One region of the Paraburkholderia sp. A1RI_3L genome, then DNA from elsewhere that is predicted to be linked to it. Evidence: predicted binding sites of a transcription regulator. Region 1 holds the regulator's gene; the other holds the start of a gene.
The links. Region 1 encodes FliA, which starts transcription of late flagellar genes. Its sites were predicted from a motif close to CTAAAGTTTNNNNNNNNNNNGCCGNTA; they were not measured.
Positions count from the first base shown of each region.

Region 2: the regulator FliA is predicted to act here: its motif matches at 2,132-2,158, upstream of PXJ20_RS27250 (flagellin domain-containing protein).

Region 1 covers NZ_JARCHA010000001.1:338,664-353,861, forward strand. The annotation lists gene PXJ20_RS01640 (flagellar basal body P-ring protein FlgI) at 1-84, opposite strand, end outside; gene flgH (flagellar basal body L-ring protein FlgH) at 87-773, opposite strand; gene flgG (flagellar basal-body rod protein FlgG) at 845-1,633, opposite strand; gene flgF (flagellar basal-body rod protein FlgF) at 1,674-2,432, opposite strand; gene PXJ20_RS01660 (flagellar hook protein FlgE) at 2,450-3,955, opposite strand; gene PXJ20_RS01665 (flagellar hook assembly protein FlgD) at 4,038-4,760, opposite strand; gene flgC (flagellar basal body rod protein FlgC) at 4,805-5,230, opposite strand; gene flgB (flagellar basal body rod protein FlgB) at 5,449-5,943, opposite strand; gene flgA (flagellar basal body P-ring formation chaperone FlgA) at 6,281-7,753, shown strand; gene flgM (flagellar biosynthesis anti-sigma factor FlgM) at 8,045-8,398, shown strand; gene PXJ20_RS01690 (flagella synthesis protein FlgN) at 8,532-8,975, shown strand; gene PXJ20_RS01695 (hypothetical protein) at 9,220-9,663, opposite strand; gene PXJ20_RS01700 (RNA polymerase sigma factor FliA) at 10,058-10,792, opposite strand; gene PXJ20_RS01705 (AAA family ATPase) at 10,825-11,721, opposite strand; gene flhF (flagellar biosynthesis protein FlhF) at 11,714-13,837, opposite strand; gene flhA (flagellar biosynthesis protein FlhA) at 14,258-15,198, opposite strand, start outside.
Region 2 covers NZ_JARCHA010000013.1:25,634-40,831, reverse strand. The annotation lists gene PXJ20_RS27255 (pyrrolo-quinoline quinone) at 1-836, opposite strand, end outside; gene PXJ20_RS27250 (flagellin domain-containing protein) at 1,211-2,029, opposite strand; gene PXJ20_RS27245 (acyl-CoA dehydrogenase family protein) at 2,359-3,543, opposite strand; gene PXJ20_RS27240 (MarR family winged helix-turn-helix transcriptional regulator) at 3,782-4,198, shown strand; gene PXJ20_RS27235 (hypothetical protein) at 4,248-4,535, shown strand; gene PXJ20_RS27230 (MetQ/NlpA family lipoprotein) at 4,681-5,505, shown strand; gene PXJ20_RS27225 (SGNH/GDSL hydrolase family protein) at 5,519-6,541, opposite strand; gene PXJ20_RS27220 (NAD(P)/FAD-dependent oxidoreductase) at 6,687-7,982, opposite strand; gene PXJ20_RS27215 (amino acid ABC transporter ATP-binding protein) at 7,985-8,743, opposite strand; gene PXJ20_RS27210 (amino acid ABC transporter permease) at 8,740-9,396, opposite strand; gene PXJ20_RS27205 (ABC transporter substrate-binding protein) at 9,478-10,245, opposite strand; gene PXJ20_RS27200 (IclR family transcriptional regulator) at 10,432-11,238, shown strand; gene PXJ20_RS27195 (antibiotic biosynthesis monooxygenase family protein) at 11,305-11,604, opposite strand; gene PXJ20_RS27190 (YeeE/YedE family protein) at 11,745-12,965, opposite strand; gene PXJ20_RS27185 (hypothetical protein) at 13,330-14,352, opposite strand; gene PXJ20_RS27180 (hypothetical protein) at 14,345-14,656, shown strand; gene PXJ20_RS27175 (MFS transporter) at 14,617-15,198, opposite strand, start outside.

The DNA.
Region 1 (15,198 bases):
AAGCCCGACCGCGAGCACAAGCGCCGCGCCGGCAAAAGCGGCGGCACCCAGACGGCGGCAGGCGGAAAAGAGAGTGAAGCTCATGATCACCACGGCGCCACGTTCAGGAAGAAACGCTGCAGCCAGCCCATGTTTTCCGCCTCGTTGATGTAGCCCTTGGCGGAGTATTCGATCTTCGCGTCCGCCACCTGGGTGGAATACACGGAGTTGAGGCCCGAAATCGTGTTCGGATTCACGACGCCGGAAAAACGCACGAATTCGTTGCCCTGGTTGATGAGCATCTGCTTCTCGCCGCTCACTACCAGGTTGCCGTTCGGCAGCACGTTCGTGACGGTCACGGTGATCGTGCCGTTGAACGTGTTCGACGCGTTCGCGCCGCCCGTTGCCTTGAACGTGTTGTCGCCCGTGGCGGAAAGCTTGGCCTTGCCGAAGATGCCACCCATGAAGCCGACCGTGGGCACGTTGAAGTCGGTCGCGCTGTTGCGGCCGGTGCCCGTGCCCGACGACTTCGTGGCGTTGATGTTTTCCGAAATGACGATGGTGAGGATGTCGCCGATATTGCGCGGACGCTGGTCTTCGAAGAGCGGCCGCCCCGCGTAGCCCGGGTTGTAGATCGAGCCCGGGCTCTGCGACTGCGGCGGCATCGGCGGCACAGCCGTCATGGGCTGCTGCACGATGGGCTGCTTCGGCACGAGCGCGCAGCCCGCGAGCGCGGCCAGCAACACCGCGCCCGAGAGGGCCTTCACCCGCGTAGTTTCAATGAATTGCGACATCCTTCGTCCTTCCTGCACTTTCAGCCGGACCCGGGCCACGATCAGGCCCGAATCAGACCCGAATCAGACCATTACACCGGCATCTGCGAGAGCGTCTGCAGCATCTGGTCGGACGTGGTCACGGCCTTGCTGTTGATCTCGTACGCGCGCTGGGTCTGGATCATGTTGACCAGTTCCTGCACCACGTTCACGTTCGACGCTTCCACGTAGCCCTGGTTGAGCGAGCCCGCGCCGTTCAGGCCCGGCGTGGTCACGTTGGGCGCGCCCGACGACGCCGTTTCGGCGAACAGGTTTTCGCCCTTGGCTTCGAGGCCCGTCGGGTTGATGAACGTGGCGAGCTGGATGGAGCCGATCTGCTGCGTATTGTTCGAGCCCGCCGTCGTGACCGACACCACACCGTCGCTGCCGATAGTCATCGACGTGGCGTTCTGCGGAATCGTGATGGCCGGAATGATCTGGTAGCCGCTCGAGGTCACGAGCTGGCCCTGCGCGTTGGTCTGGAACGAGCCGTCGCGCGTGTAGGCGTTCGTGCCGTCGGGCATCTGCACCTGGAAGAAGCCCGCGCCGTTGATGGCGACGTCCTTCGAGTTGCCGGTCTGCTGCAGGTTGCCCTGCGTGTAGAGGCGTTCCGTGGCGACCTGCTGCACGCCGGTGCCGAGTTGGATGCCCGAGGGCAGCTCGGTCTGCTGCGTGGAGTTCGCACCCGGCTGGCGGATGGTCTGGTAAAGCAGGTCTTCGAACACCGCGCGCGAGCCCTTGAAGCCATTGGTGCTGACGTTCGCGAGGTTGTTCGAGATGACATCCATCTGCGCCTGCTGCGCATTCATGCCGGTAGCGGCGATATAGAGTGAGCGGTTCACTTTGAATCTTCTCCTGTGGGCTGGCTTGCGGGCGAGCCCGTCAGCTGAAGTTGAGCAACTGGTTGGCGGACTGTTCGTTCTGGCTGGCCGATTCGAGCAGCTTGGTCTGCATCTGGAACTGCCGCGCGTTCGTGATCATCGCCACCATGGCGGAGACCGGGTTCACGTTGCTGCCTTCCAGCGACTGCGGCGCGAGCACGACGTTCTGGTCCGCGTCGGCGGGATTGCCGTCCGCCGTGCGGTAGAGGCCGTCGTCGCCGTGCTTGAGCGAGGCCGGGTCCGGGTTCACGAGCTTCAGCTGATCCACGTTGACGATGGTCGTGGGCGGGTCGCCCGGAATCAGCGCGGACACCGTGCCGTCCTTGCCGATGGTGACTTCCGAGCCCGGCGGCACCGAAATCGGGCCTCCGCCGCCCACCACCGGCTGGTTCATCGCGTTGACGATCTGGCCGTTGGTGTCCACGTGCAGGTTGCCCGCGCGCGTGTAGGCCTCGTTGCCGTTGTTGTCGAGCACCGTGAGCCAGCCCGGGCCCTGCACCGCGACGTCGAGCGGATTGCCGGTCTGCTGGATCGGGCCCGGCGTGTAGTCCGCGCCGGGCGTGGACGCCAGCACGAAGGTGCGCGTGGTGTCCGTGTTCACCGTGTTGCCGTCGCCGAACGACATCGGCACGGCGCGAAACGCGGCAAGCTGCGCGCGAAAGCCCGTCGTGGAGACGTTCGCCAGATTGTTCGCGACGACAGCCTGCTGCTCGAGCGCCTGGGTGGCGCCCGTCATCGCGGTATAGATCAGCCGGTCCATGATGAGGCCGCCAGGTATTACAGGTTGATGAGCGTCTGGTCGACGGTCTGCTGGGTCTTGATCGTCTGCGCGTTCGCCTGGTAGTTGCGCTGCGCCGTGATCAGGTTCACCAGCTCGCTCGTCAGGTCGACGTTCGAGTTTTCCACCGCGCCGCCTTGCAGCGTGCCGTGGTTCGTGCTGCCCGGCGCGGAGATCTGCGCCACGCCCGAGGCCGAGGTGGCTTCGTACTGGTTGTTGCCCAGATCGACAAGGCCGTTCGGGTTGTTGAAGTTGGCAAGCACGACCTGGCCCAGCGCCTGGGTCTTGCCGTTCGAGTAGTTGCCCGTGAGCGTGCCGTCCGTGCCCACCGTGAAGTTGGTCAGCTGGCCTGCCGCAAAGCCGTCTTGCGTCAGGTTGTTGGTGCCGTCCTTGCCGCCGAACTGCGTCGTGCCCGCGATGTTGAACGTGAGCGACTGCGGCGTGGACGAACCGTCGCTGGTCGGAATCGTGAAGTTGAACGCGAGCGGCGTGGTGGTCGCGGCGCCCGAGGCATCCGTCGTGCTCACCAGCGTGCCGGACGAATTGAACGTGGCCGTGCCGATCTTCGAGATCGTGCCGCCGGCCACGCCGCCGTACACGGTCCATGCGCCCACGCCCGTCTTCGCGAAGTACAGGTCCACCGTCTGCGTGCCGCCCAGCGAGTCGTACGCCTGAATCGAGGTCGGGTAGTTGTACGTGCTCGCGCTGTTGGCGTTGAACGCGGTGGGGTTCGGCGTAATGGCCACGCTGTCGCCCGCAACCGGGGTGCCCGTCAGCGTGACGGTCTGGCCCGTGCCGAGCGAAATCGCCGCGCCCGTGCTGTAGGTCTGCGCCGAGCCGGTCACGCCCGTGGTCGTGTCCGTCACCGTGTAGGTGGTGGGCGACGTGAAGTTGATCGTGTAGTGGTCCAGGTTCGTGCCCGTGGCGCCGTTCGTGATGGTGGAGCCGCTGGTGGCGAGCGAACCCGTGGTCGTCACGGCCACGGTGGGCGCGCCCAGCATGAGCGAATCCTGCGCGTTCAGGTTGAACTGGCCGGTAATCACGCTGGTGGCCGTGGGCGCGATGTTGGTGGTGGGCACCTGCAGCGGCACCGTGCTGGCCGTGTTGATGACGCCGCCGTTGCTCGCGGCGTAGCCCATCAGCTTGAGGCCGCTGGTGTCGGTGATATAGCCCTGGTTGTCCAGCTGGAACACGCCGTTACGCGAGTACGTGAGCGTGCCGTTGTTCGACATCTGGAAGAAGCCGTTGCCGTTGATCGCCACGTCCAGCGCCTGGTTGGTCGTGGTGATCGTGCCCTGGCTGTACTGCTGCTGCACGGCCGCAAGGCGCGAGCCGAGGCCGATCTGGTTGTTGACCGCCGTGGCCACCGAGTTCGCGTAGACATCCGCGAAAACCGCCGCGCCCTGCTTGAAGCCGATCGTGTTCGCGTTCGCGATGTTGTTGCCGATCACGTCGAGGTCGTTGGACGCGCTCGACAAACCGCTCAAACCTTGTTGATAACCCATGACGATCTCCGTATCGGGATATATCGATGAATACTGTGCTGTGAATCTGCCTGAGAGCTCCGGGAGCCCTGTGGCGCGCGCCTTACAGGATCGCGGCCACGCCCGTCATGCCGATCGTGTTGCCGTTCGAGAGCACGAGGCCCGGCGTGCCGTCCGTCTGCTGCACGACGCTTTGCACCGTGGCGGCCGACAGCGTGGTGGGCGAGCCCGACTTGCCGGCAATCGTGCCGGTCGCGCTGATGGTGTACGTGCCGTCGGCGAGCGTGTTGCCCTGCGCATCGGTGGGCGTCCACGAAATGGGCGTGACGCCTGCCGGCACGCTGCCCACGTTGATCGTGTTGACCACCTGGCCCGACGAGTTCTTGATGGTGATCTGCACGTTGCTCGCCGCGGTGGCCACCTGCAAGCCGATGGCCGATGCCTTGCCGCTCGCCACCGTCGAGGTCGATCCCGGCGCGAGCACCGTGGAGCCGATCAGGAGCGCCGCCTGGCCCTGCTGGCTCGCATTCAGTTGCGTGGCGAGCGAGCTGAGCGACGTGTTGAGCTGGCTGATGCCCGTCACCGTGTTGATCTGGGCGAGCTGCGAGGTCATCTGCGAGCTGTCCATCGGGTTGGTCGGGTCCTGGTTCTTCATCTGCGCGATGAGCAGTTGCAGGAACGTGTTCTGCAGCGCGGTGGGCGACGTGCTCGACGTGCTGGACGAACTCGACGACGAGCTGCTTGCGCTCGAAGTGCCGTTCATGGTGTCGAGCAGCGTCTGCGAAATGGTCGTGCCGTTGCTGCCGATCGTGGTCTGGGTGGTCAAGGCGGTTCTCCGTCTGTTCTTCAGGTGCCGATTCAGGTGCCGGTTCAGGTGCCGATAGTGAGCGTCTTGAGCATCAGCGTCTTGGCGGTGTTCAGGGTTTCCACGTTCGCCTGGTACGAGCGCGACGCCGAAATCATGTTCACCATTTCCTGCACCGGATCCACGTTCGGCAAGGTCACGTAGCCGTTCGCGTCCGCCGCCGGGTTGCCGGGGTCGTAGGAAGTCTTCATGGGCGTCGGGTCGTCGACCACGCCCGTCACCTGCACGCCGCCCACCTGCTGGCCGCTCTGCGTGCGCGCGCCGCCCAGCGGCTGCACCGCGAAGACGACCTGCTTGGCCTTGTACGGCTTGCCGTCCGGTCCCGTCGTGCTGTCCGCGTTCGCGAGGTTCGACGCGGTCACGTTGAGCCGCTCCGACTGCGCGGACAGCGCAGAGCCGGCGACGCTAAAGATGTTCATCAGCGATGGCATGGCGAATCTCACCTCTCGTTGCCGGCCTGCGTTGGCCGGCGGTTGTGGCGGGCCGCGCCTGTCACCTTTGCGCTTTCGCGCTTCCGGTGCCTCCTGCGCACGGCCCGCCTGCTTTCCCGTAGCGATTTGTCTCTTGCCTGACCGGCGCAGCCTGCTGCCTGTGCCGTGGTCTGGCTTCCTGCTTTCCTGCTTGCCCTGCACGAATGCAGGCCGCCGCGTCAGCTGCCTGACGTGATGGCCGCGAGCATGCCTTTGATCTGCTGCGTGAGCACGGTCATGCCGGTCTCGAAGTGCAGCGTGTTGTCGGCGAACTGCACCCGCTCGCTGTCGAGGTCGACGGTGTTGCCGTCAAGCGCCGGTTGCGTGGGAATGCGGTACTGGAGCTGGCCGTAGTCGTCGGGGGAACCGCCCGTGGGCGTCAAGCGCGCCTTGCCGGCCATGTGGCCCGCTTCGGTCGTCGCCATGGTCATGCCGCTCGTCACGCCGGCCGGCTGCGCCATGGCGAGCGGTGCCGCGTTCGAGGTGGCCGTTCCGGTCGCAGCGCCGCTCTTCCTCAGCGCACCGGCGAGCGACGACGCGAAATCGACGTCGCGTGCCTTGTAGCCCGGCGTGTCCGAGTTGGCGATGTTCGACGAGAGCAGTTCCTGACGGTATGCGCGCACATCGAGCGCCTCGCGCCCAAAGGCGAATTCGGCATCGAGTTTGTCCAGCATTGCGGTTCTCCGAAAAAACGCTTCTTCCTTGCGTCACGCTTGCAGTAGCGGCTGCGTGGAAGGCCTTTTTGCTTGTGGAGCATCTTAGGTCTGGGACGCAAGCAGCAATCGGAGGAATAGCCGGGGAAGGGGGCCTCTATTCAACGTTTGCGCGAAGGGGGGTGTCTCTAGAATGCCTCTCGTATTGTTGGCCCTTGGTTGGCCCCTGGTTGGCCCTTGGGTTAGCCCTTGGGTTAGCCCTTGTCTGGCCGCCTTGTTTGGCTTCTTCTTGTCTTGCTTCTTGTCCGGCTTCTTGCCTGGCGCCTGTCTGGTCCCCCGGGGGCCGTGGAGAGTGGCGATGAACGAGCCCGCTTCAAATGCTCCGACCGCCTTGTTGACCGCTGAAACCGCTGCTGAAACGGCTTTCGATGCTTCGCCCGCGCCGGGCGCATCGACATCGGCCACTTCGCACGCACCGGCTGCTCCGGCGCGAGCGAGGCGCGCGCCTGCGCTGCGCGGCCTCCTCGTCGCGCTTGCGTGGACGCTCTCGGTGAGTGCCGGCACGCTGGCCCTGCTCGCTTCGAACGCCGCGCATGCGCAAGGCACGGGCGAGCCGATCGTGATCCCGGGTCCGGGCGAAAAGAACCCGGATGCACTGGCCGCCATGAGCAAGATGGTGACGAGCCCGTCCGCGCCTGCCGGCGTGACGGCGCAACGTGCGAATGCCGGGATGCAGCCCACCCCAGCCGCCCTCGCCGCGTCGATGCGACCGGCCGCCGCTGCCGGCGACCGCTTCGAGCAGGCAGCGAAGGCCGACGGCGCCATCGTGATCGCGGGGACGGGCGAAGCGTCGGCGGCCCGGCCCGGCATGGCATCTGGCCTGACGCGCGTGAACCTGCCCGTGGCGGCCAGCCAGGTCATGCCGGTGGTCGTGACACCCGCTGTGGCGACCCTCCCGGCGCGCGGCCGCGAGGCGAATCTCGCGCCGCAGGCCATCGCGATGAACCCGCCTGCCAGCGGCGGCTACGCAGCAACCGCGCCGCGCTTCGAGCGCATGGTGCCGCGCGCTGTGCCGGCCCAGGGAACCCAGGCGGCACAACCGTATCAACATGTGCAGCCGGCGCAGGCGCCTGCATCGAACGTTCAGCCCGCGCAACCGGCCCAGTCGGCCCAGGCCGCCACAGTCGCGCAAGCCGCCGTGCCCGAAGGCCAGCAGGACGGCGAGTCGATCCGGCGCGCTGCGCTCGCCTGGCTTCAGCAGCAGGTCGTGGGCCTTCCCGGCAAGGTCAACATCACCGTGGCCAACGTATTTCCGCGCGGCCTTGCGGCCTGCACGACGATGCAGCCGTTCGCGCCCGCCGGCACCCGCATGTGGGGCCGCACCACGGTGGGCGTGCGCTGCGCGGGCGAGCGTCCGTGGACGCTCTACCTTCAGGCGAAGATCTCGGTTCAGGCCACCTACTACACGGCGTCGCGCGCGATTGCCCCGGGCGAGCCGCTCAGCGCCGCCGACCTGGTGGCACGCGACGGCGACCTCACGCTGCTGCCGCAGGCGGTGGTCACCGACCCATCGCAGGCGATCGGCGCCGTGGCGCTGGTCCGCGTGCCTGCCGGGCTGCCGCTGCGCCAGGACATGCTGCGCAGTGCGAGTTCCGTGACGATCGGGCAAACCGTGCGCGTGGTCGCGCAGGGCCCGGGCTTTTCGATTTCGTCCGAGGGCAGCGCCATGAACAACGCGTCGCCCGGCCAGCAGGTCCGTGTGAAGACGGCGGGCGGCCAGATCATCAGCGGCATCGTCAAAGAAGGCGGCACCGTGGAGATCCAGCTTTGAACGTTGCAGGTTGGGTGGATTTGAACAGGAGATTGGACCGGCGCCTGCTGCGCCTCGAATGATGTGAAGTGGTTTCGACCGGGGCTGTTATGGCCCCTTGCGTGCAGCCGTCGCGCCTCGCGGCGCTTTGGCGGCCTTGCCGTCCATGCACTAAAGTTTGATTGGTACCTGCCGTTAATCCGGGCAAAGCGGCGCCCATGACGCGCCCCACCGTGGCCGAAGAAGGCCACGCGGAAGCCGGATTCCTCAGTCGAATCCGGGCACCGCGGTCAACCGTTCAGGAAGCCAATCGTGAAAGTCGATTCCACCAGCAATTCGAGCCTGCAGTCGCTAAAAGACGGGCTGCAGCGTACCCAGCAAGGCGAAACGGCCGCGTCTGGCGCGCAAGGCGCAGCCAGCAGCCCCGTACCGTCCACCGGCGGCGGCGCGTCCGGCGACGCGAACGTGAACCTGTCGGCGCTGTCGGCGCAACTGCGCGGCCTCGCCGCGTCCGGCGCGGCGGACATCGATACGGCACACGTCGAGTCGATCAAGCAGGCGCTGCGCGACGGCACCTTGAGTATTGATACCGGCAAGATTGCCGACGCCGTTCTCGAAACGGCACGTAGCCTGCTGCAAACGCGCGCGGGGTCGGCGGGGAGCTAACCCCGGTTGGCCAGCGCGTTCAGCGTGCCTCGCCGCACCTTCGGGCGAAGCGCGCACGTGCAGCAGCCAATTGACCACGGCTTGTGCGCCCCAGTCAGGGCGCGGCAAGCCGACTGCGAGTTGAGTGATTGTGATGAAAGACGCCCTCCTTGCCACCGTCATCGACGAATATGCCGCCGTCGAAGCGTTCGCTTCGGTGCTCGCGTGCGAAGAGAAGGCGTTGACCGCCGTCTCTCCGCTCGAACAGCTGCCGCCCATCATCGAGATGAAGACCGAACTGGTCGAAAAGCTCTCGGCGCTGGAAAAGCAGCGCGACGCGCAGCTTGCGGAGCTGGGCTTTCCGCCGGGCTGGCGCGGCATGGAGCTGGCCTCCGGCGCCGACCCGAGGCTCGCCACGCAATGGGCGCTGCTGCAAAAGGCGGCCGAACGCGCGAAACGCTCCAACGCCACCAACGGCGTGCTGATCCATACCCGCATGGAATACAACCGCCGCGCCCTCGACGTGCTCAAGGGCGCGCAGCATAAGGCCGGTTTGTACGGGCCGGATGGGCGAATTCCCGCGTTCGGGCGAGTTTGATCGATTTCCCCGGAGCCGGGTTTTGAGGCGCGCGGCGCGATGATCCGGGCGCAGCATCCTCGCTGAATTCGCCGGCCAGCCGCACCAAAAACCAACGGGCCGCACATCCTTGCGAATGTGCGGCCCGTTGTGTTTTCAAACCCTGGTTTTTAAACCCGGTTTTCAAGACCGGTTTTCAACCCCGGCCTTCAACCTCAGGCGTCGTTGCGCCTTTCTCGATCCTCTTGCCTTTGCTGCTCGCGGCTCAATCCCAGTGCTTGCGATGCTTGCGGTGGTGGCCGGTGCTGCGATAGCCGCGCTCGCCCTCGTCCGCGTAGGAGTTGCTGCGCGAGATGTTGCCGCCCAGTGCCGCGCCGGCACCACCGCCCAGTCCCGCACCGATCAGCCCGCCCGTGCGGCCGCCCATCGCGTTGCCTGCCGCCGTGCCCGCGCCGCCGCCCAGCGCACCGCCCACGATGGCGCCCGTACGTTCGCGCCGGTTCGACGTGACCGCAGCGCCTGCACCGCCGCCCACCGCACCGCCGATCACGGAGCCCGTGCTGCCGCCCAGCGCGCCGCCCACTGCGGCACCCGCCACCCCGCCGAGGCCCCCGCCGAGCGCATTGTTCAGGTCACCCGCCATAGCGGGCAGCGATACAGCGGCCGAAGCCGCGGTCAACACGGCGATTCCTGCGATTTTTTTGAGCATCTGGTTTAACCCCATTGTCTTCGTAATAACGCGGCGCAAGTGTAGCCACCCGTCAGAAAGGGTGGTGTAAGAAAATGTTAGTGGTGTTACGGCCTGAAGCGGCCCGATGAACGAGCCGGGAAGCCGGCCCGAAAGACGGCGAAAAAGCCGCCGAAGAATTGGAGGACGCGCGGACAGGGTGCGAATGACGTACCGCTCACGCAGCGGTGAAACGGCAGCAAAGCAGCCGCCCCACACAAGCCAGCACAGCGCCAGCCGAACCGATGCCGCCCGAGGCCCGGCGCCTTGGGCCCTGGGGTCCGGGGTCCGCTACCCGGCGCCCTCTAACGCCAACAACAGCGCCACCCGCCCGGAAAGGCGCGAACGCCCCTCGAACGCACCCCGCTCGGGTTTCTCAGTCGGCCTCGGCGCCCGCCCAGGCCAGTTCGCGCAGACGCGTGCGCAGACGCGCCACGGCCTGGCTGTGCAGCTGGCACACACGCGATTCGCTCACTTCCATCACCGCGCCGATTTCGCGCAGGTTCATGCCGCGCTCGTAGTAGAGCGACATCAAGAGCTTCTCGCGCTCAGGCAGCTTGTCGATGGCTTCCACCAGCGCCGCGCGCAGGCTTTCGTCGAGCAGCGCGGAAAGCGGATCCGAGTGATCGACGCAGTAGCGGTCGAGGAACGGCTCGTCGTCCGCGGACCGGTCGAAGTCTTCGTAGTAGATCAGCTGGCTGCCATGCAGGTCCTGCAGCATGGACTGATATTCGTCGAGCGGCATCTTGAGATGCCCGGCGATCTCCGTCTCGCTCGCCGAACGGCCCAGCTGCTGCTCCACCTGGTGCACCGCGCTCTCCACCTCGCGCGACGTGCGCCGCAGGCTGCGCGGCAGCCAGTCGTTGCTGCGCAGCTCGTCGAGCATGGCGCCGCGAATGCGCTGGCTCGCGTAGGTTTCGAACTGCGCGCCCTGATCTTCCTTGTAGCGGCTCGCCGCATCGAGCAGACCGATCATGCCGGCCTGGATCAGATCGTCCAGATCCACGCTCGCCGGCATCTTGGCCACGAGCTGCAAACCGAGACGTCTTACGAGCGGCGCGTACTTCGCCAGCACCTCGTCCTGCGAAATCTTTCCCTGAGCGTTATACATCGTGCTCTCCTGCCTGAAGTCCCCGAGTGGCGTCACGCATGCTGCGCCGACGGCCATTCGGCGGCCGGGTCGGCCTGCCACATGGATGGCGATGGGGCCGACGTTGTTACGGTCGGGCGCGTCATGGCCGCGCGCGACGACATGGCTGGCCGCATGGGCCAGTACTGCAGTTCTGCGGCGACATGCCGGTAGTCGCGCGCGGCGGCCGTGGACGGAAAAGCGTCCACGATGCAGCGTGCGAGCTCGACGGCCCGCGCCATGTGTGGGTCAGCCGCAATGCAGCCTGCGTTTTCGAGCGAGACGGTGAGGTAACGACCCGCCACGCCTGCGAGGTTCTCGAATGCCGTGTGGGCATCGGCCGCGCTTTGGACGTAATTGACGAGCACGCGGAACTGCGCGATTGCGTGCGCGAAATGAAGACGTTTCATGGCGGCGTAGGCATCGGTGATGGCCTGCGCCGAGACGCGCGTCACGACCATCACGTCGTGCGAGCGCATGGCGAGCCCGGAGAGCGCGCCGTTTCTGTCGAGCCCGGCGTCGATCAGCACGACGTCGGCGGGGCCGTTCAGCACGAGTCCGTACTGTTCGGCGCTATAGCCTTCCTGGCTGCCGCGCCAGGCCGAGAGCACGCCGAAGCCGAGCGGATGCCGGCTCACGGCCGCCGCGAGAGACACCTCGCCGCGCATCACGCCGGCGAGATTCCCCACGCGTTGCATGCCGCCAAGCGTGGCGCTCACCGACCGGTCGCCCAGGCACTCGTCGATGACGAGCACGTCTTTGCCCTGCTCGGCCAATGCCGCTGCAAGGTTCACTACTGTCGTGGTGCGTCCGACGCTCTCCGAGCCGCCGGTCACCGCGATCACTCGCGAGCCGCTGCGGGCGAGCAGCCGCCGCAGCCCCTCCGCCTGGTCGGCTACGAATTTATCCAAAGCGAACCTCGTGCAGGTCGGCATTCGAACGCGTGGACAGCGCCGAGAGCAGCGCCGGGATGTCGTCTTCGTGCGGCACGAAGGGCGAGTGCTCGCGCGGAATGCAGAACGCGCTGCGGATCAGGAAACGCTTCGTCGCCACATAGAGGTTCTCGGGCACCTTCTGGCCGGTCGACACGTAGTGAACCGGCAGCCGGTAGCGCAGCACGGTGTCCAGCGCGCCGCCCAGGTTGGTGGCCTCGTCGAGCTTGGTGAGAATGCAGCCCGCGAGCGGCGCCTTGTCCGGCGTGCTCTGGTAGGCCTGCACCACTTCGTTGAGCGTGTCGCCGTGGCTCGTTGCGGACATCAGCAAGAGACGCTGCACCGGCTGGCCGGCGCTGCACAGCATGGCGATCTGGTCGGTCACGGCGCGGTCGCGCTGGCTCATGCCGATCGTGTCGATCAGCACGATGTGCTTGTTCTTGAGTTCGGTGAGCGCGAGCTGCAGGTCGGCGCCGTCGCGCACCGCGTGCACCGACACGCCGAGAATGCGGCCGAAGATGCGCAGTTGCTCGTGGCCGCCAATGCGGTAGCTGTCCGTGGTGAGCAGCGCCACCTTGCTCGCGCCGAAGCGCATCACGCAGCGCGCGGCGAGCTTCGCCGTGGTCGTGGTCTTGCCGACGCCCGTGGGGCCCATCAGCGCGAACACGCCGCCGCGTTCCATGAGCGCGTCTTCGTTTTCGAGCACGGGCAGGTTCGATTCGAGCACCGACTGCGCCCATTCCAGCGCGCCTTCCGGGTCTTTGCCTTCGGGCAGGTTGTCCACCACCATCTTCACGAGCTGGGCCGAGAAGCCGGCGGCGAACAGCTGCTTGGTGAGCGCGCCGTGCGTGGGGCTGCGGCGTTGGCGCTCGCCCCAGAGGAGTCCGGCGAACTGCTCTTCCATCATGCCGCGCATGGAGGCCAGCTCGCTCATCACCGTTTCGTTCACCACCTGTTCGATGCGGGCCTTGATGGCTTCCGTGACGCTGGCCGAGGCGTTCGCGCCTGCGGCATCGGCGGCGGTCCTGGCGTTGCCCGAGGGCGTGGCCGATTGCGTCGGCGGCTGGCTGTTGCCCGGCAGATCGAAGGCCGGTGAGATGCGCTGCGTGGCGCGGCGCGCCGCCAGTTGAGCCGCTTCGCGCGCCCAGTCCGGCGTGCTGACGTTGAGCACGCCCTCGCCTTGCGGGCGGGGCTGGCCATGTTCGGCGTGCGGGTCGGCGGGCATGCCGAGTCCCTTGGCCATGGCGTCGGCGGGCGTCATACCTGCGGCTTTCGTGCTGTGACCCGCGCTGTGACCCGCGCCTTGACCTTCGCTGTCCTTGTCGGCAATGCGGCGTGCGTGGTCGATGAGCCAGGGGTTCGTTTCGGCCATGGTGCGCGGAGCGTGTGCCTTGTCCGAGTAGGACGGCACAGCCGATGCCGGCATGGTCACGCCTGCGGCCGGCGTCGCGAACCCCGCGGCGCGGCTCGCCGCCGGCACATGAGCGGCCGGATGAGCGGCCGGATGAGCGGGAGCGTGCGCCGGCGTGGGACGCGCAGCCGGACGAGCCGGTGCACCCGCCTGGATAGTCGCGGGTTCGGCGGCGAAGCGGTCCGCGCCGCCGCCGGTATCGGCCTGGCCTGCGGGCTGGGCCGCAGACTGAGCCATAAACGCGCCCGGGCGGTCCAGCGCGGCACCGCGCGTGGCGAGCGCGCCGCCTGCTTGCGCTTCGGGCTTGGCCACCGGTTGCGCGGCGGCGTTCATGTAGGGCGAAGCGTCGTCTTCGTCGTCCGACGCGGACAGGCGGTCCGCGCCCGCTTCCGGGCTTGCCCCGAACACCGACGAGAACACGTCCGGCATGCCGTTCGCGTAGGGGTTGCCGGCAACCGGCGCGGCGGCGCTGCGCGGCAAGCCGCGCGAAGCAGCACCCGCGTTGGCGCCTTCACCCGCGGCAGGCGCGATGGCCGCGAGTTCGCGGTCGGCTACGGCGACGATCTCGACGCTGCCGTCGTCGAGCGTGCGATTCGACAGCACCACTGCGTCAGGACCCAGCACTTCGCGCACTTGGCGCAGCGCGTCGCGGCTGGTGGCACCGATAAATTTGCGGATGTTCAAGCTGACCCCCGATGAGGTTGACGACCCTGACGTGGCGTTTCAATTGCGAGGCGCCAGCTTCGTTGCGCGGTGGCTCCGCAGGAACCTGGTGCGCGGCAAAGCCTTTGCCGATGGTGAAATTATTGAGGAGGTGAACGCCGGACTATCGATGGATCAGCGCGGGGAAAAGCAGGCAATTCGTTTGATCGGGTCGAAAGGGGGGCTGCGGGGAGGCGCTGAGGGGAGACTGCGGAGGTACTGCGGAAACACTGAGGGAGTACTGCGGAGGCACCGCGAAGGCACTGCGAGAGTACTGCGGACGTGCCCGCCGCAGCGCCGAACGGCACACCGGACAGGCCGGCGTCGCGCCAACCCAAGCCATGCCCGGCCCCGCCCCAGGCACAGCGAAGACGGCAAGCGCCGCAACCGGCGCCCGCCCCGTCAAGCCGTGCCGATCAGATTGACCACCTTGACGTGCCGCGTGTCCGGCACTTCGGCGTAGGAGAGCACCTTCAGCTGCGGCAGGCTGCGCCGCAGGAAGCGCGCGAGCATGGCGCGCAGCGAGTGCTGCACGAGCAGCACTGGCGCAAGCCCCAGGCTTTGCTGGCGCGTCATCGCCTTCTGGGTCTGTTCGAGCAGCGTATGGGCGAGCCCCGGTTCCAGGCCCGGGTTCGCCCCCGTGGTGAGCGCCTGGGACAGCACGCGCTCAAGATTGGCGTCCAGACCCATCACCTGCATGTCGCCGTTGCCGGGGAACCACTGCTGCGTAATGGCGCGGCCCAGCGCGAGGCGCACGATGGCCGTGAGGTCGTGCGGGTCGCTGATCTTCGGCGCGTGTTCGGCCAGCGCTTCGAGAATGGTGCGCATGTCGCGGATGGGCACCGCCTCGTCCAGCAGGTTTTGCAGCACCTTCTGCAGCGTCGTGACGGGCAGCGCCTTCGGCACGAGGTCGTCGACGAGCGAGGGCGTGTCCTTCTGCATGCGCTCGAGCAGCGCCTGCACTTCCTGGCGGCCCAGCAGTTCGGACGCGTGCGTCACCACGAGGTGGTTCAGGTGCGTGGCGACCACGGTGCTCGAATCCACCACCGTGTAGCCGTACACCTGCGCCTGCTCGCGCAGGTTGGTATCGATCCAGATGGCGGGCAGGCCGAAAGCCGGGTCCTGGGTGGGCGTGCCCGGCAGCGCGGCCGTGACCTGCCCCGGGTTGATAGCGAGCCATTGGCCCGGATACGCCTCGCCCGTGCCCACCTCCACGCCTTTGAGCGCGATGCGGTAAGCGTTGGGCCGCAGTTCGAGGTTGTCGCGAATATGAATCACAGGCGGCAGGAAGCCGATTTCCTGCGCGAACTTCTTGCGGATGCTCTTGATGCGCTTGAGCAGCT
Region 2 (15,198 bases), on a different contig from region 1:
ACCGATCCCTCGCTGCCGTTCGGCGTGAGATTGAGCACGCTGGTCTGCACGAGCGTGCCGGCGCTGTACGCCATCACCCAGCCGCCATACACGCCCTGATCGCAATGCGAGGTCCACCCCAGATACACGTTGCCGTTGACAAGCGCGAGCGCCTGGCGCTCCGCGTATTGTTGCGGGTCGAACACCGTCACGCCGTTGCTGCTGTTCGCGCCCGCGCCGGGATAGGTCGCGGCGATCTGCGCCGGCCCGCCGAGCGCCTCGGCGCCCGTCGTGAGATCGAGCGCGTGCAGGCGTTGGTGAATGGCGCCGCTCGCGTCCTTGCTCATGGCGACGGCATAGAGCACGCCATTCGCGCCGCGCGTGCGATCGATCACCGGTGTCGCGGTAATGCCTATTTCAGGCGTGATTTGCTGGCAGTTGCGATCGTCGCTCGTGGTCTCGCCCGGGCCCAGCAGCGAACGCTGCCAGAACGGCGTGTTGGTGTCCGCATCGAATGCGTAGACGCTGGCGTGCTCGGTGGCAACGTAGACCACGTTGTGCGGCTTGCCGCCAATCGAGAGGCTGCTCACGTAGAGCGGCTGCGCGTCCACCTTGCCGTCCACGGCGAGGAACGCGACCTTGCCGAAATGCGTGGAATTGACGTTGGCCGGCGTGAGCGTCGTTTCGGCCAGGTACTGGCCCGTGCGCGCGGCGTCGTTGTGATACATGAGCACGTCCGTGGGGGACGATACCGTGGTGTTGACCGGCGCGGACGGCGTGGACGTTGCGGCTGCGCTGCCGGATCCACCGCCTCCCCCGCCGCACGACGCGCAAATTGCGACGATGAGGCATGCCATTGTCGCGAAGGCCGTACCGCGGCGCGCGGTGGCGCGGGCCTGTACCTCGCGGAGGTGGAGCAAGCGGTGCATGTGCGTCTCCCGCGCGGCCCGAAGGCCGCGAAGACTGCGTGTCTTGCCGATGCAGAGTCCGCCGTGGGCTGCGCGTTTCGGCACGGGGAATGAGCAATTGCCGTACCGGAGGCGTTTTATTGCGCCCTATTTTCAGAGCGTTATCGATGTGAGAAAGCCATGCTAGCCGGGTCTGCGGCCAATAGAGAACGAGCCCCAAAAGCGAAACGAGCCCTACGCCGCCCGAAAGCCGCGTAGAGCCCGTTCCAAAAAAAGTGACGCACCCCGCAAGAGGCGCGTCACCGAAGGTACTGCGTGGACGTTTATTGCAGGAGCTTCAGCACTTGCTGCGGCAGCGAGTTCGCTTGCGCGAGCACCGAGATACCGGCTTGTTGCAGCACTTGCGCCTTCGAGAGGTTCGCCGTTTCCGAAGCGAAGTCCGCGTCGACGATCTGCGACTGGGCGGCGCTCAGGTTGGTCGATTCCGTCTGCGTGTTCGTGATGGCCGACTGGAACGTGTTCTGCGTTGCACCCAGCGTTGCCTGGAAGTTGTTGACTTGCGCCAGCGCGGCGTCGATTGCCGTGATCGCGTTCTGCGCGCCCGAGGTCGTCGAGATGTCGATGCCCGAGACGCCGAGGCCCGACGCGTTCCACGTCGTCGAACCGAAGTTCGCCGTGATCGTCTGGTTGGCCGATGCGCCGATCTGGAAGTTCACGCTGCCGAGGCCGCCCAGCACGCTCTGGCCGTTGAACGTCGTTTGCGTTTCAACGCGGTTGATTTCCGTCAGACGCGTCGTGACTTCAGTCTGCAGGTTCGCTTGCGCTGCCGAGCCGAGCGAGCCGTCGCCCGATTCCACGGCCAGCTGGCGGATACGCTGCAGGTTGGCCACGGTCGACGAGATCGCGCCCGAGGCGGTTTGCACCATCGAAATGCCGTTGTTCGCGTTCATCACGCCCTGGTTCAGCGCGTTGATGGCGGCGGTTTGCGTCGTGGCGATCGCGAGGCCGGCGGCGTCGTCAGCGGCGGTGTTCACGCGCTTGCCCGACGACAGACGCGTAATGGCTTGCGACAAGGCGCTTTGCGAACCGGACAGGTTGGTCTGCGTCGTCAGCGACAGGATGTTGGTGTTGATGTTCAGCATGGCTTCCTCTAATGAATTCGGTTGGGTATCCGGTTGAGTAACAGGACGATGGTGGTGGTGCTCGCTTGCTGCGGTCCGTTCCAGCAACCTGTATGTCCGGGTTATCGTCGGGCACGGGACAAACTTGAGGGGGAAGCCATCGTTGCGACGGGGAATCGCCCGCCGGCGTGAGCACCGGCGGGGAAAGCGGGAAGGCGGCGTAATAAAAGGTAACGGGACAACGGCGGACGTGCCCGTATATAGGTCCGGAATGATGCAGCGGTCCCCACGGTCCTGAGCGGTCCTGAGCGGTCCTGCGGTGGTCCCGCAGGAATCCGTCAGCGAGTCGTCTACGAATAGAAAGAAGGCGACGGCAACGTATCGTTCAACGCCCACTCGCCGAGTTCCTGAAGCTTGTAATCGACGGGATCGTGCAGCGTTTGCGTGCGCAGATTGCGCCAGAAGCGGTCGAGTCGCAGCGCGCCTTGCGTGGCCCGAGCACCGGCCACTTCGAACAGCCGGCTCGTCAGATCGAGCCCCACGCGCGTGGCCGCTACCTTCGCCGTTGCCACCGCCACGGCCACCTGCCCTCGTCCTGCTTCGTCCAGCGCGGTGCCTTCGTTCCATGCCGCGTCGAATCGCGACGCCGCCTGCTGCACGAGAAGCCGCACGCTTTCCAGGCCTACCCAAAACTCTCCATAGCGCAACAGCGTGTAAGGATCTTCGTTCACGCTCTTCGCGGGCGATTTGAACCACGGCCGCGACTCGTGCAGCGTGTAGTGCTTCATCTGCGCGAACGCGCCTTCGCTCACGCCGAGAAACAGGTGCGCGAAGATCAATTGCGCAAGCAGCGGCCGCAGGCACGCAAACGGCGTGCTGAGCGGCCCCGGATCGAGCAGCATTTCGCTTTCCTGGACGCGTACCTGATCGAACGCGGCACTGCCGCTATCGGTTTGACGCTGGCCGAAGCTGTCCCAGTCCGAAGGGATGGTGATGCCCGCGCGCGCGGTGGGCACCGCGGCAATCAGCAGCTTGCCGCTGGCTTCATCCACGCCGGACGCAATCAGCATGTCCGAATCGAACGCACCGGAGCAAAAGCTCTTGCGGCCTGAAAACTCATAGCCGCCATCGACTTTACGCACGACGGTCCGCTTGTCGAGCGGATTGAGCGCGTTGCCCCAGAACCGGTTGTGGCGTGCTGTCTCTTCGAACCAGGGCTCCCACTGAGCGGGCCGCGCGAACAGTTGCACCGTGGCCAGCAGCAGATGATGAAAACCGTAGACGTGCGCGATGGAGCTGTCCACGCGCGCGAACTGCCGCACGGTATCGAGCGTTTCGATCCAGTTCGCGCCCTGCCCGCCGTACTGCTTCGGAATGGAGAGCGCAAGCAGACCGCTGCCGCGAAGCGCATCGCGCTCCGCTTTCGGCGTGCCGCCGCGCGCGTCGCGCTCGGCAGCCGTTGCGGCGAAGTCTTGCACGAGACGGTCAATCGTCCGCTGAATCGATGAGAAGTCGGACTCGGATGATAAGGACATGGATCTTGCCTCCAGCACGGAATGGGAGCGGGTTCAACCCGCTATCTTAAAAGCGCGCCGCGCGCGCGTCCCGGCCAGAATACCGAATGCTTCGAAGCGGGAGTGATATGGGCGGCGAGGATGAGGGCAAGGAAGGCCTACGGGCCGAAATGCGTCGGTTCGCGCCTGGAGAACTTCCAGGCCGACACGAAGCCACATATGATTGCGTTGCTAACCACTTCATGGTCTAATCGCCGCCATGTTCGATCACTGCCTGTATTTCAATTCTGCTGCCCTGGCCCGCCTCGTTGAGCGAGAATGGACCGCTGTTTATGCCCCATTCGACCTCACGCCGCCGCAGGGCTTCGTTTTGCGCGTCGTGCTCGCCTCGCCCGGATGTCTCGCCAGCCAGGTCGCCGACATGCTGGGCATTGCCCGTCCCACGGCGACGCGACTCGTCGACAACCTTTGCCAGAAGAAGCTTGTGGAGCGCCGGCAAGGAAAATCCGACGGCAGAGAATGGTGTCTATACCCCACAGCCGCGGGCAAGGCGCTCGACAAACCGATCAATGCGGCAAGCGCCAACGTCGCCAAGGCACTGCGCGGACGAATCGGGACCGGCTTGTTCGACACAACGATCAGCAGCATGCGGGACGTCAGAAAGGCGTTGGACTAACGCCTTTTTTGATCACAAATAGTTGTTATGCTAACCAAATGGAGCCGGCATGAAAGGCACTGCGATACGAGAATCGAAGAAGTGCATCGCGCCACGCAAGCAACGCCTGGCGATAACCCGTGACGCACAAAAGTGGATTGCAGGGCTCACGATCACGGCAATATCCATCGCGCTGTTCGTCACAGCCGCCGTCTCTTCAATGAAAAGCGTTCCGGTGAACAACGCGCGATGTCTCGCGCAGATCGCCAAAGAAGAACACACGACGCTGGAAGCGTTCTTTCAAAACCCTTCCGGACGCGATGCTCTAGCACAGGCGCTCGCCGCGTGTGCCCAATGATGGCTCCGGCGGCGCCCTTTCTAATGCACGATTCGACCTGTCCATATAACCACCCACGGCATGAGGAACGCAGACAAAAATATTTGTCAGCCCGTCATGCCGTTCTCTAGCATCGAGCCCTGTCGAACCCCAAAACGAACCCCACATGCACAAACGAAAACTGCTCGGTACGGCGCTGACGGCGCTCCTTCTCGGCTGGAGTATTGCGAATACGGCCTCGGCCGCAACCACGGAAAAGACGCTTCGCGTCGGCATCATGTCCGGCGAGGACGAAGACGTCTGGAAAGTGGTTGCCGCCAACGCGGCAAAGCATGGCCTCGCCATCAAGATCACCACGTTCGCCGATTACACGCAGCCCAACGAGGCGCTGGCCCAGCACGACCTCGATGCCAACTCGTTTCAGCACAAGCCCTACCTCGAGGCGCAGATCAAGGCGCGCGGCTACAAGATCGTGCCCGTGGGCTACACCTATGTGCAGCCCATCGGCCTCTATTCGCGCAGGGTGAAGTCCGTTGCCGACCTTCCGCAAGGCGCGACAGTGGGCGTGCCAAACGACCCGAGCAACGAAGGGCGCGCGCTGCTCCTGCTGCAATCGCTCGGCCTCATCACGCTGAAGCCCGCCGTGGGTCTCTTGCCGACGGCGCGCGATATCGAACGGAATCCGAAGAATCTGCACGTCAAGGAACTCGATGCCGGCATCGTCGGCCGTGCCATCGGCGACCTCGATGCGGCCGTCGTGAACACCGACTGGGCCATCAAGGCGGGCATCAAGATTCCGCAGGAACGCATCGCGCAGGAGAAGGTGCCGAACAATCCGTATCGCAACTTCATCGCCGTGAACGAGCAGGACGCGAACGCGCCGTGGGTCCATGACCTCGTGGAGAGTTATCAGCAACCCAATGTGTCCGCCGCAATCCTGAAGGTTTATCGCGGCGCCACGCTGCCCGCGTGGGACGGCGCGCCGCAGTAGTTCCGCACACTGCTCAGCGCCCGAGCCCGCTCTTCGCAATCTGTTGCTCCACGAACTGCGCGAAGAGCGTATGCAGGCGGGTGGCGGGATGCAGGTCGTCGGCGAACATGTAGGTCTGGTCGGCGTTGGGCGTCGTGTAGGTGGCCGGTGAACAGAGCAATGCGGTGTCGTGCGGCGTCTTCGCGGGGTCGCACGCCGTGCCCGTGTTAGAGACGGCGAAGCCGTTGGCCTGGAAATTCGCGACAACCTGGTTGAGCCAGGTGAAGGCATCGATCTCGATGACCTTGCTCTGAAGACCGTTGGTCTGCAAACCCGCGTTCAGCGTGTCGTTGAAGCGTTGCGAAAGCTGCGTCAGATTCGCGCCGCCGTCCGCGGACGTCACGCCTTTGGGCGACAGCCCGATGTTGGGCAGATTGACCACGACGACGTGCGTCGCCCCACTCTGCACGATCTGCGCGACGAGCTGGACGAGCGTGTTCGCCGCCGTTTGCACCGTGGGCGCGGCAGCGGGCAGCGAGCCGGCACGCAGCACGTCGTTCGCGCCGGCCCACACCAGCACCAGCTGGTTCGCGTTGAAGCTTCCATGCGCGGCCAGATAACTCGACACCTGCTGGTTCATGGGCATTTCGATGTTGCCCAGCACGTCGGTCAGGTAGTCGTACAGGTTCGCGGGCGTGGCCACCGTGGCGCCGCCCTCTGCGTAGCCCAGACCGCTTTGCGCGCTGAGCTTGTGGCTGGCGTCGATCGAGAAGGCGGGCGTCAGCGTGTCGCCGTAGTACTGCGCGACATCCTGCGTCCACACCTGGCCAGGGTTGGTCGTGAAGCGTCCGCCGCCCAAGGCGCTCGCAAGCGGCGCATAGGTGCCGACGTCCGAGAGGCTGTCGCCGAACGACACCACCTGGAGATGCACGCCGCCAGCGGGGCCCGCCGTGCCGGCGCTACTGCCCGAGCCGTTTCCTCCGCCGCCGCACGCCGCGGTCAGCAGACTCATCGCGACAACAATTGCGGCACACACCCTTGCGTTCATGCGTTGCATGGCTTTCCTCCAGTGGACGGCGGCTTTCACGTGACGGACGTTGCGCCCGCGAACCTGCTGCACATGCAGCACATGCAGCGGGCTCTACCGTGTAGCAAGAAAGGTGCGCCGAGGTTTGCGGCGCTGGAGGAAGGTCTTGTCGCGCTCAGGCGATGGCGTCCATCAGCCGGTACCACGCAACGCCCGCCGCGATGTAAAAGCGCTGCAGCCCATGGAATGGGATCGGTTTGACCGCGGTGACGGCAAACGGAAACGGAGCGCGGGCGTCGCCTGCAATGCGCGCGGCAAGATGCTTGCCTAGCGTCGTGGCCATCGCAATGCCGCGGCCGTTGTAGCCAAGCGCGATGCTGAGCCCCGGTGCCGGCTCGTGGACGTGCGGCAGAAAATCGGCCGTGATCGCGACGCGCCCCGCCCACCGATACTCATACTCGATGCCCTTCAATTGCGGATACATCAACTCGACGGCGCGCTCCAGGTGCGCCCAGTCGTTGTTCGCACGCGGGTCCGAAAAAGGCCCGCGACCGCCCATCAACAACCGCCCGGCCGCATCGCGCCGGAAGTACAGCAAAAGACGACGCGAATCGGAGGCCACTTCACCGCCGCGCAGAATGGCGTCGCCCACGCCGGGAGCCAGCGGCCGCGTAGCGACGATAAAGCTGTTCGCCGCGATCACCGACTGCCGCAGGCCCGGCCAAAGCGCCCCGGTATAGCCGTTGGTCGCGATCACGACGTGCTGCGCGACCACGTTCGCGCCGCCGCGCGTCTGCACCTGCCAGCCGCGTGCGTCACGCGAGAGGCGCGTGACCGACGTGTGTCCATGCACGGCAACGCCGAGCTTCTGGGCCGCGCGCGTGAGACCCCGCACATAGCTGAGCGGCTGGATGCTGCCGGCACGGTGATCGATCCATCCGCCCACATAAGCGCTCGTGCCAAGCCGCTGCGAAACCCCTGCGGCATCGAGCAGGCTGACCTTCGCGCCGCGCGCCGCCCATTGCTGCGCACGGCGCGTCACGGTTTCGAGCATCGCACGCGACGGCGCTGGCTGGATCCAGCCGCCCCGTACCGCCTCGCAATCGATGCCGTACCGCTCGATCAGTTCGAACACGCTGTCGGCCGCGCCGCCCACCGTCTCCACCAGACGATTGCCCGCTGTTTCGCCGAACCGTTGCACGAGTTCGTCGGGGTCGTACTTGAGCCCGGGAATCACCTGACCGCCATTGCGGCCCGAGGCGCCCCACCCCGGCTGCGCGGCATCGAGCACGCACACCTTCACGCCGCGCTCCGCCAGATGCAAGGCCGTCGAGAGGCCCGTGAACCCTGCACCCACGATCGCCACGTCGCACGATACCGACTCGCGCAGAGCCGGCGTATCGGGCGCAGGCTGCGCCGTTGCGGCCCACAACGAATCGGGCAGCATTGCACCTTCTTTCACTTCGATCATGTTCAGTTCGGGTTAGCGCCGGCGGGCGTGCCGTCAGGAGACAGCAGGCGCCGCAGGAAGTCCTGCGTGCGCGGATGCTGGGGATGGCTCAGGACCTCGCGCGCGGCCCCCGTCTCGCAGATCGTGCCGCCGTGCAGGAAGCACACGCGGTCGGCCACTTCGCGGGCGAAGGCCATTTCGTGCGTGACGACCACCATCGTCATGCCGTCGCGTGCGAGCGCGCGCATCACGGCCAGCACTTCGCCCACCAGCTCGGGATCGAGCGCGGACGTGGGCTCGTCGAAGAGCAGCGCCGCAGGCTCCATGGCAAGCGCGCGCGCAATCGCCACACGCTGCTGCTGACCGCCCGAAAGCTCCGCAGGATACGCATTCATCCGATGCGAGAGGCCGACCTTATCGAGCAGGTGCCGCGCCTCGTCGCGCGCCCGCGCAACCGGCGTGCGGCGCACATAGACCGGGCCTTCCATCACGTTTTCGAGGGCCGTTCTGTGCGCAAACAGGTTGAAGCGCTGAAACACCATGCCCACGCGCATGCGCAATTCGTGAATGTTCTTCGCGTGCGCATCCACGCGCACGCCGTCTATCGTGATGGACCCGGAATCGTAGGTCTCGAAGCCGTTGATACAGCGCAGCACGGTCGACTTGCCCGACCCGGACGGCCCGATCAGGCACACCACTTCGCCCGCCTCGACGTTGAGGCTCACACCCTTGAGCACTTCCTGGTGGTGAAAGCGCTTGTGTATCGCGTTGATTTCGATCATCGACTTTTCCTCACGGCGAGCCGCTTGCCAAGCTGGTTGACGCCGAACATCAGCGGCAGGCTCAGCACCAGATACAGCAGCGCGACGAGCGTGTAGACCGTCATGTTCTGGAAGGTCGACGACGCAATCAGTTGCCCCGCGCGCGTGATTTCGGCAACGGTGATGGTGGAGGCAACCGACGAGTCTTTCAGCAGCATGACGAGCGTATTGCCGTAGGGCGGCAGCGCGATCCTGAAGGCCTGCGGCAGCACCACGCGCCGCATGATGAGCGGGCCGCGCATGCCGATGGCGTGCGCGGCTTCAATCTGCCCGTGGTCGATGGCTTCGATGCCCGCGCGAAAGTTTTCCGCCTGATACGCGGAGTAAGCGATGCCAAGCCCGATGACCCCGGCCTGAAACGCCGACAGCTGCACGCCCAGGTCCGGCAGCACGAAATAGATGTAGAAGAGCTGCACGATGATCGGTAGCCCGCGGATCAGATTGATCACGGTGCTGCCGAACGCCGATGCGGCACGGTTGCGCGACACCTTGAGCAACGCGAGCACCAGACCGAGGACCGAACTGAGCACGAATGCACAGGCCGTGATCTCGATCGTGATGACTGCGCCTTTCAGCAGGATCGGCAAAAAGTCGATTGCGTTCTGCACGAACATCGCGTCTCCCGACACACTTCGCAGATCGTCCGGGCCGCTATCAGGCACGGACGGCTTCGAATACAGCGCAACGTCTCGCCGTTAGCTCATGTGCCACTTCTGCAGAATTTGCTGCAGCGTGCCGTCGGTCTTCATCTTCCTGATGGCCGAGTTCAGCTGTTCGAGCATGGCCGTGTCGCCCTTACGCACGACGAAGCACACCTGCCCCTTCACCGCCGACTGATACTCCGGCACGAGCCGCACCTGCGGATTGGCACCCTGCTGCAGCTGATAGGCCACGATGGGCTGATCGGCGAAACCCGCTTTGATCCGGCCCAGCGCCACGTCGCGCATGATGTCCGCGACGGAATCGTAGGTGCGCACTTCCTTGAAGATGCCCTTCTTGTTCAACGCATCGACGAACGCCGTGCCCACCTGCGCGCCCACCACTTCGCCCTTGAGATCGTCCATCGAGGTGTAGTGGCCTTTGTCGTCGGCCCGCACGACGAGCCCTTCGCCGTACGAATAGACCGTGTCCGAAAAATCGACGATCTGCTGGCGCGCGGGCGTCTTCAGCATGGCCGCGGAAATGATGTCGATCTTCTGCGTGGTCAGCGATGGAATCAGCGCGGAAAACACGCTCTGCTGCACCTCCACCTTGAAGCCACCCGCGCGGCCCGCCGCTTCGATAGCATCCACCATCATTCCCTGAATGGAATTGGTTTTGACGTCGAGGAACGTGAACGGCACACCCGTGGCCGTTGCGCCCACCTTCCAGGTGGGCTCGGCGCGCGCGGCGCCCGAGGAAATGACGAAACAGGTGGCAAAGCCGGCTGCAAGCAAGGTAAGGCGTTTGACGAACGTGACCATGCATTTCTCCTGGCAAGGCGCCGCCGGATCGACATGAACCGTCGGCAATGTTGTTTTGTGACCGCGAGATCATGATAGTCGAATCAAAAAAATCGCAAATAGATTTTTGTGTATCGATATTCGATACGATATGATGCGGTATTGCACTCACCCCGCATTCAACGCGCGTTCAACGGACGGACCACGATGGACAATTCGCCTGCCGACAATGACGCCGGAAACGGCACCGACCTGCTCTTCAATCAGTCGCTGGAAAAGGGGTTGAACGTGCTGCGCGCGTTCAGCGCGAAGCGCCGCACGATGACGCTGGCCGAAGTGGCCGAGGCGGCGTCGATGTCCAAAAGCTCGGCGCAGCGCATGGTCTACACGCTGGAGAAGCTGGGCTATATCCGCAAACATCCGCTCACGCGCCGCTACCAGCTGGCGCCGCGCGTGATGCAGATCGGCTTCAACTATCTGGCTGCGGACACCTTGATCGACGTGGCGAATCCGTTCCTCTCGGAACTCACGAACATCACGGGCGAGACGACCAACCTCACGGAGCCCGATGACGACGAGATGGTGTACGTCTCGCGCTTCGTCTCGACGAAGTTCGTGCCGATACACATGCCCATCGGCAGCCGCATCCCGATGTATTGCACTGGCAGCGGGCGCGCATTCCTGAGCGCGTTGCCCGCGGACGAGGCACGCGCGCGCCTCGAGCAGATGAATCGCGTGGCGTTCACGGCGAACACCGTGACCGACGTGGCACGGCTCGGCGAACTGCTCGCCGAAGTGCGCCAGAACGGCTATGCCACGAACCGCGAAGAGTTGTTCATTGGCGATATGTCGATCGCGGCGCCGGTGGTGGGAAGCCAGGGGCGCCCCGTCGCCGCGGTACACGTGGTGGCGCCCACCAGCCGATGGACTTTCGACGACGCACGGCTAAAGCTCGCACCGGCCGTAATCGATTGCGCGCGAGGCATCAGCAATTCGATACGAACGCTCGAGTAAGCACGCGAGGGGTCATGCGAGCGTGCGCCGCGCTCATACCAGACTCACACCAGGTTCGAACCAGGTTCAAACTCCGCCGTCGCCGTATTGCCGGATGACCTTCGCGATCACGACGCGGTAGCCGTCGAGCCAGCGCGCCTGCTTGCCCTTCGCTTCGCGGTGCGCCGGATGCTCGATCAATTGCCGCAGCGCCGCTTCCGACTCCCAGTAGTAGATGTTCTGGATCAGCCCCGCGCTTGCGTTCTCCCAGGTCTCCTCGCCGAGATAGCCGGGAATCGCGCGCGCGGCTTCCGCGATCTGTTTGTCGAGGCGATGGAACTCGTCGTCGAATTGACCGGCCTTGAAAACGAAGGTGGACGAGTACATGCGGCTTCCTTTGAGTGATCGAAAAAAGCGGACGGCGCACCCCGCCTGCTGCCTTCCCGTCGAATAAAAAAAGGCAACGCGCGAGGCGTTGCCTTCCTTGCTGCATCCAGCACCGGAATTCGTGGCCGAAGCCGCTGCGATCAGCAACCCGTCTGCTTCACGCGCTCCACGGCGAGCCCGAATGCCGGACGCAGCTTCGTGCCCACCACGTTGCCGAGAAACGCCGCGACGAGCCACAGCCAGCCGTGCAGGCTGCCCGACACGATGCCGCTGAAATACGCGCCGATATTGCAGCCGTACGCAAGACGCGCGCCGTAGCCGAGCAGCAGCCCGCCCACCACGGCCGCGATCAGCGAGCGCAGCGGCAGCCGCCACACCGGCGCATAGCGGCCGGCGAGCGATGCAGCCACCATCGCGCCGATCACGATGCCGATATCCATCACCGACTTCACGTCGTGGCTCACTGGGGCGGCGAGCGCCGCCGCGTTCGGGCCGGTGCTCCACACATGCCAGCTCGCAACGTCGACGCCCATTGCCGAGAACGCCTTGGCACCCCACAGCGCAAACGCCGACGTGACGCCCCAGGGACGGCCCGAGATCGCAAGCGTCACGAAGTTGAGCACGGCGAGCACCACGCCGCCCACGAGCAGCGGCCACGGGCCACGCAGCCAAGACGACGTGTTCGGTGCGTCGTCGCTCACGAGACGGCCGTGACGGCGTTTTTCGATCAGCACGGTCAGCGCGGCAATCAACGCGAACACCACGAGGTTCAGCGCGATGGCGGGGCCCGCGCCCAGCGTTTTCACGAGCGAGATGGGCTGCAGATGCGGCAGCGCGCTCCAGAACGGCAGATGCGCGGTACCCACCACGGAACCGACGACGAACGCAATCAGCGTGACCACCATGCGCGTGCTGCCGCCCCCCACCGTGTAGAGCGTGCCGGAGGCGCAGCCGCCGCCCAGCTGCATGCCGATGCCGAAGATGAACGCGCCGATCAGGACCGACACGCCGACGGGCGCCACCTCGCCCGCCACCGGATGACCGAACAACGTGCCGGCCGAAAGCGCCGGGAAGAACAACAGCACGCCCACTGCGAGCATCAGCATCTGCGCACGCAGACCGGCGCCGCGCCCGTCCGCGATGAACACGCGCCACGCGGACGTGAAGCCGAACGCGGCGTGATAGAGCGTCATGCCGAGCAGCGCGCCCAGCACGTACAGCGTGGCCTGCTTCGCGCTGACGGTCTGCGCGAGATAGAGGGCACCGAGTACGACGAGCGCGAGCGCAACGGCAAGCGGCTTCGGATTGATGTTGACGAGCCGGCTAGACGCGCCGCCGAACGGCGTGGAGAGATCGGACATAGTGAGCGGAAGCGGTCGCGCTCAGCGCACAGGGGCGGCACGCCGGCAAAAAGGGCGGTCGCTGCGCGGGCGAAAGGCCGCGAAAAGTCGTTAGGGGAAAGTTCGCAAGTATATCGAAATGTCACGATTCGGCTGGGACGTACCCTGAGCCGCGGCGCCTCGCGCCAAGGGCTGCCGCGCGTCGTGCCGCGGGCCCGCCAGGCCCGCCAGACGGGGCTTGGCGAGCATTCGTCGCGATTCAAAGCCGGCCGCCTAATAACGTGCTCGTATATCGATATTTCGAATCTGGCTTGACAGATGCCCGTCGAAAAAACCACCAGGAACTGACCATCCGACCGCCGGCAGCCGGCAGCCGGCAGCAGACTCAGATCACCAGGTGCCTCGCCTCCTCGTGCATGCTCGCGGGCGGCAGCAGGTCGGCGCGCGAGAAGCGCACGAGCGCAAATGCGCGCCAGGTGCCCGGGTCGGCGGGGAGGCGCGCAAGGCGAAATTCGATCTCCTCGCCCTTCGCCGGGTCGTTGTCTTCGAGCACCACGTTCATCGCGTTGAGTCGCAAGCGCTTTCTCGTCACGTCGAGATGCGAAGCCGGATCGGCCAGCACGTCGCAGATCAGCTGGAGTTCGCGTTGCAGGGCGTCGGTCTGCAGTCCCAGGTCGGCGAGGCTGCGCTCGTTCTCGTCCATCAGCGACTGGATTTTCGCGCGCTCCGCGAGGTCGGGCGCCGTGCCGCTGCCCATCACCTGGCGCATGCCCACGCCGCCCCGCTCGAGCAGCTGCATGCGTGCCTTCAGCAGCGCGCGCTCCTGCTGGAGTGCATCGCGCCGGGCCGTATCGGCTTCGACGTGCGAGAGCCCTTCCAGGGCCAGCTGATCGAGCACGCGTCGCACGATTTCGCGCCGCAGAAGTGTTTCCGTGAGTCCGCATACACGGACTTGATAATCGCCGAAGCTGACCGTGGTACGCATGACGTCAGAGCGAACCTCGAGGCCGACCTGTTTTGCGCCCGGCGCACGACGTTCGGTCATCGCCATGCCGAGCACCGCGAAGACCTCGCCGGCGGCCGGACATTCGTCGAAGAAGTGCTGCAAATCGGTGGAGCGGCTGAGCGCCGGGGCCACGTCGTCGGGCGCGGTGAAGAACGCGTGAATACAGGCGTCGGAAGACCATGCCGCGGCGCTGGCCTCGCGTGCAGGCGGTAGCGACTCGACCAGACCTTCGACGTACTGCAGCGAAACACTCACGGCACGCGCAAGGTGTGCCTCGTACTGCCCGACCAGCCGCAATTGCGGATGCAGCTTGACGATGCGCTCCACGGCGTCGCGCACCTCGTCGCTTGCGGCCGGCGGTACCGCAGTGTTTCGATGCCACATCCAGCTCAACATGCCCATGTCCGTCTTTCCTTGCCTGCGCTCGCGCCTCGCGCTGCATGGTCGGCTGCACGCCGGAATTTCCGGCAACGGCCAGCAAGCAACTGTCTTGATTCGGCGCCCGAATCTCACCTTAGCCACGCGGGCAACGGGTTCTTTGATCCTGGTCAGTTGTCTCTCGTTGAAGGCATTCGATCTGACCGACAACGTCGGGCCACCCAAACGGGCACAGGCTGATGCCGCGCATGAGAGCGAACACCCTGCCTCACGAGCGGAAAACTGGATTCATGCGGCCAAAGACGGATCGCTTGCGACGTCACGCTGAATGGCGCACGCCGTTTTTAGCGCGGCGCCAAACAGAAGCCAGAGCGCGAGCGACCCTGTCGACACGGCACCCAGCACGAGAAAGGCGGTTGCGTAACCGAAGTGCTGGGCGAGCACGCCGCCCAACGCAGGGCTGAGCGCAGCGCCCATGCCCTGCACGGTCATGACCATGCCCTGCCCGACGTTGACGCGCCCGGTTCCCTGCAACAGTCGCACCACCAGTGCGGGCACCGCCACGCTTTGCAGGCCGGCACCGATGCCATCGAGCGCCTGCACCGGCCACACGCCCCACGCGTCGATGAACATCGCGGCAACGAGCCCGCGAAGCGGCAGCGCGAGGAACGTGATCAGGATGACGCCCCAGTAGCCGATACGCCGGATGAGGCGGCTCGCCAGGAACGCCGCGACCACCATGACGAGTTGCGCAACCACGATCGTCTGCGCAGTGAAGGCGCCTGGATCGCCCTTGTGCGCGGCGACCACCGCCAGCCCGTAGAGCGGAAGCATCGCCGCATTACCCAAATGGAAGATCGCCAACGAGGC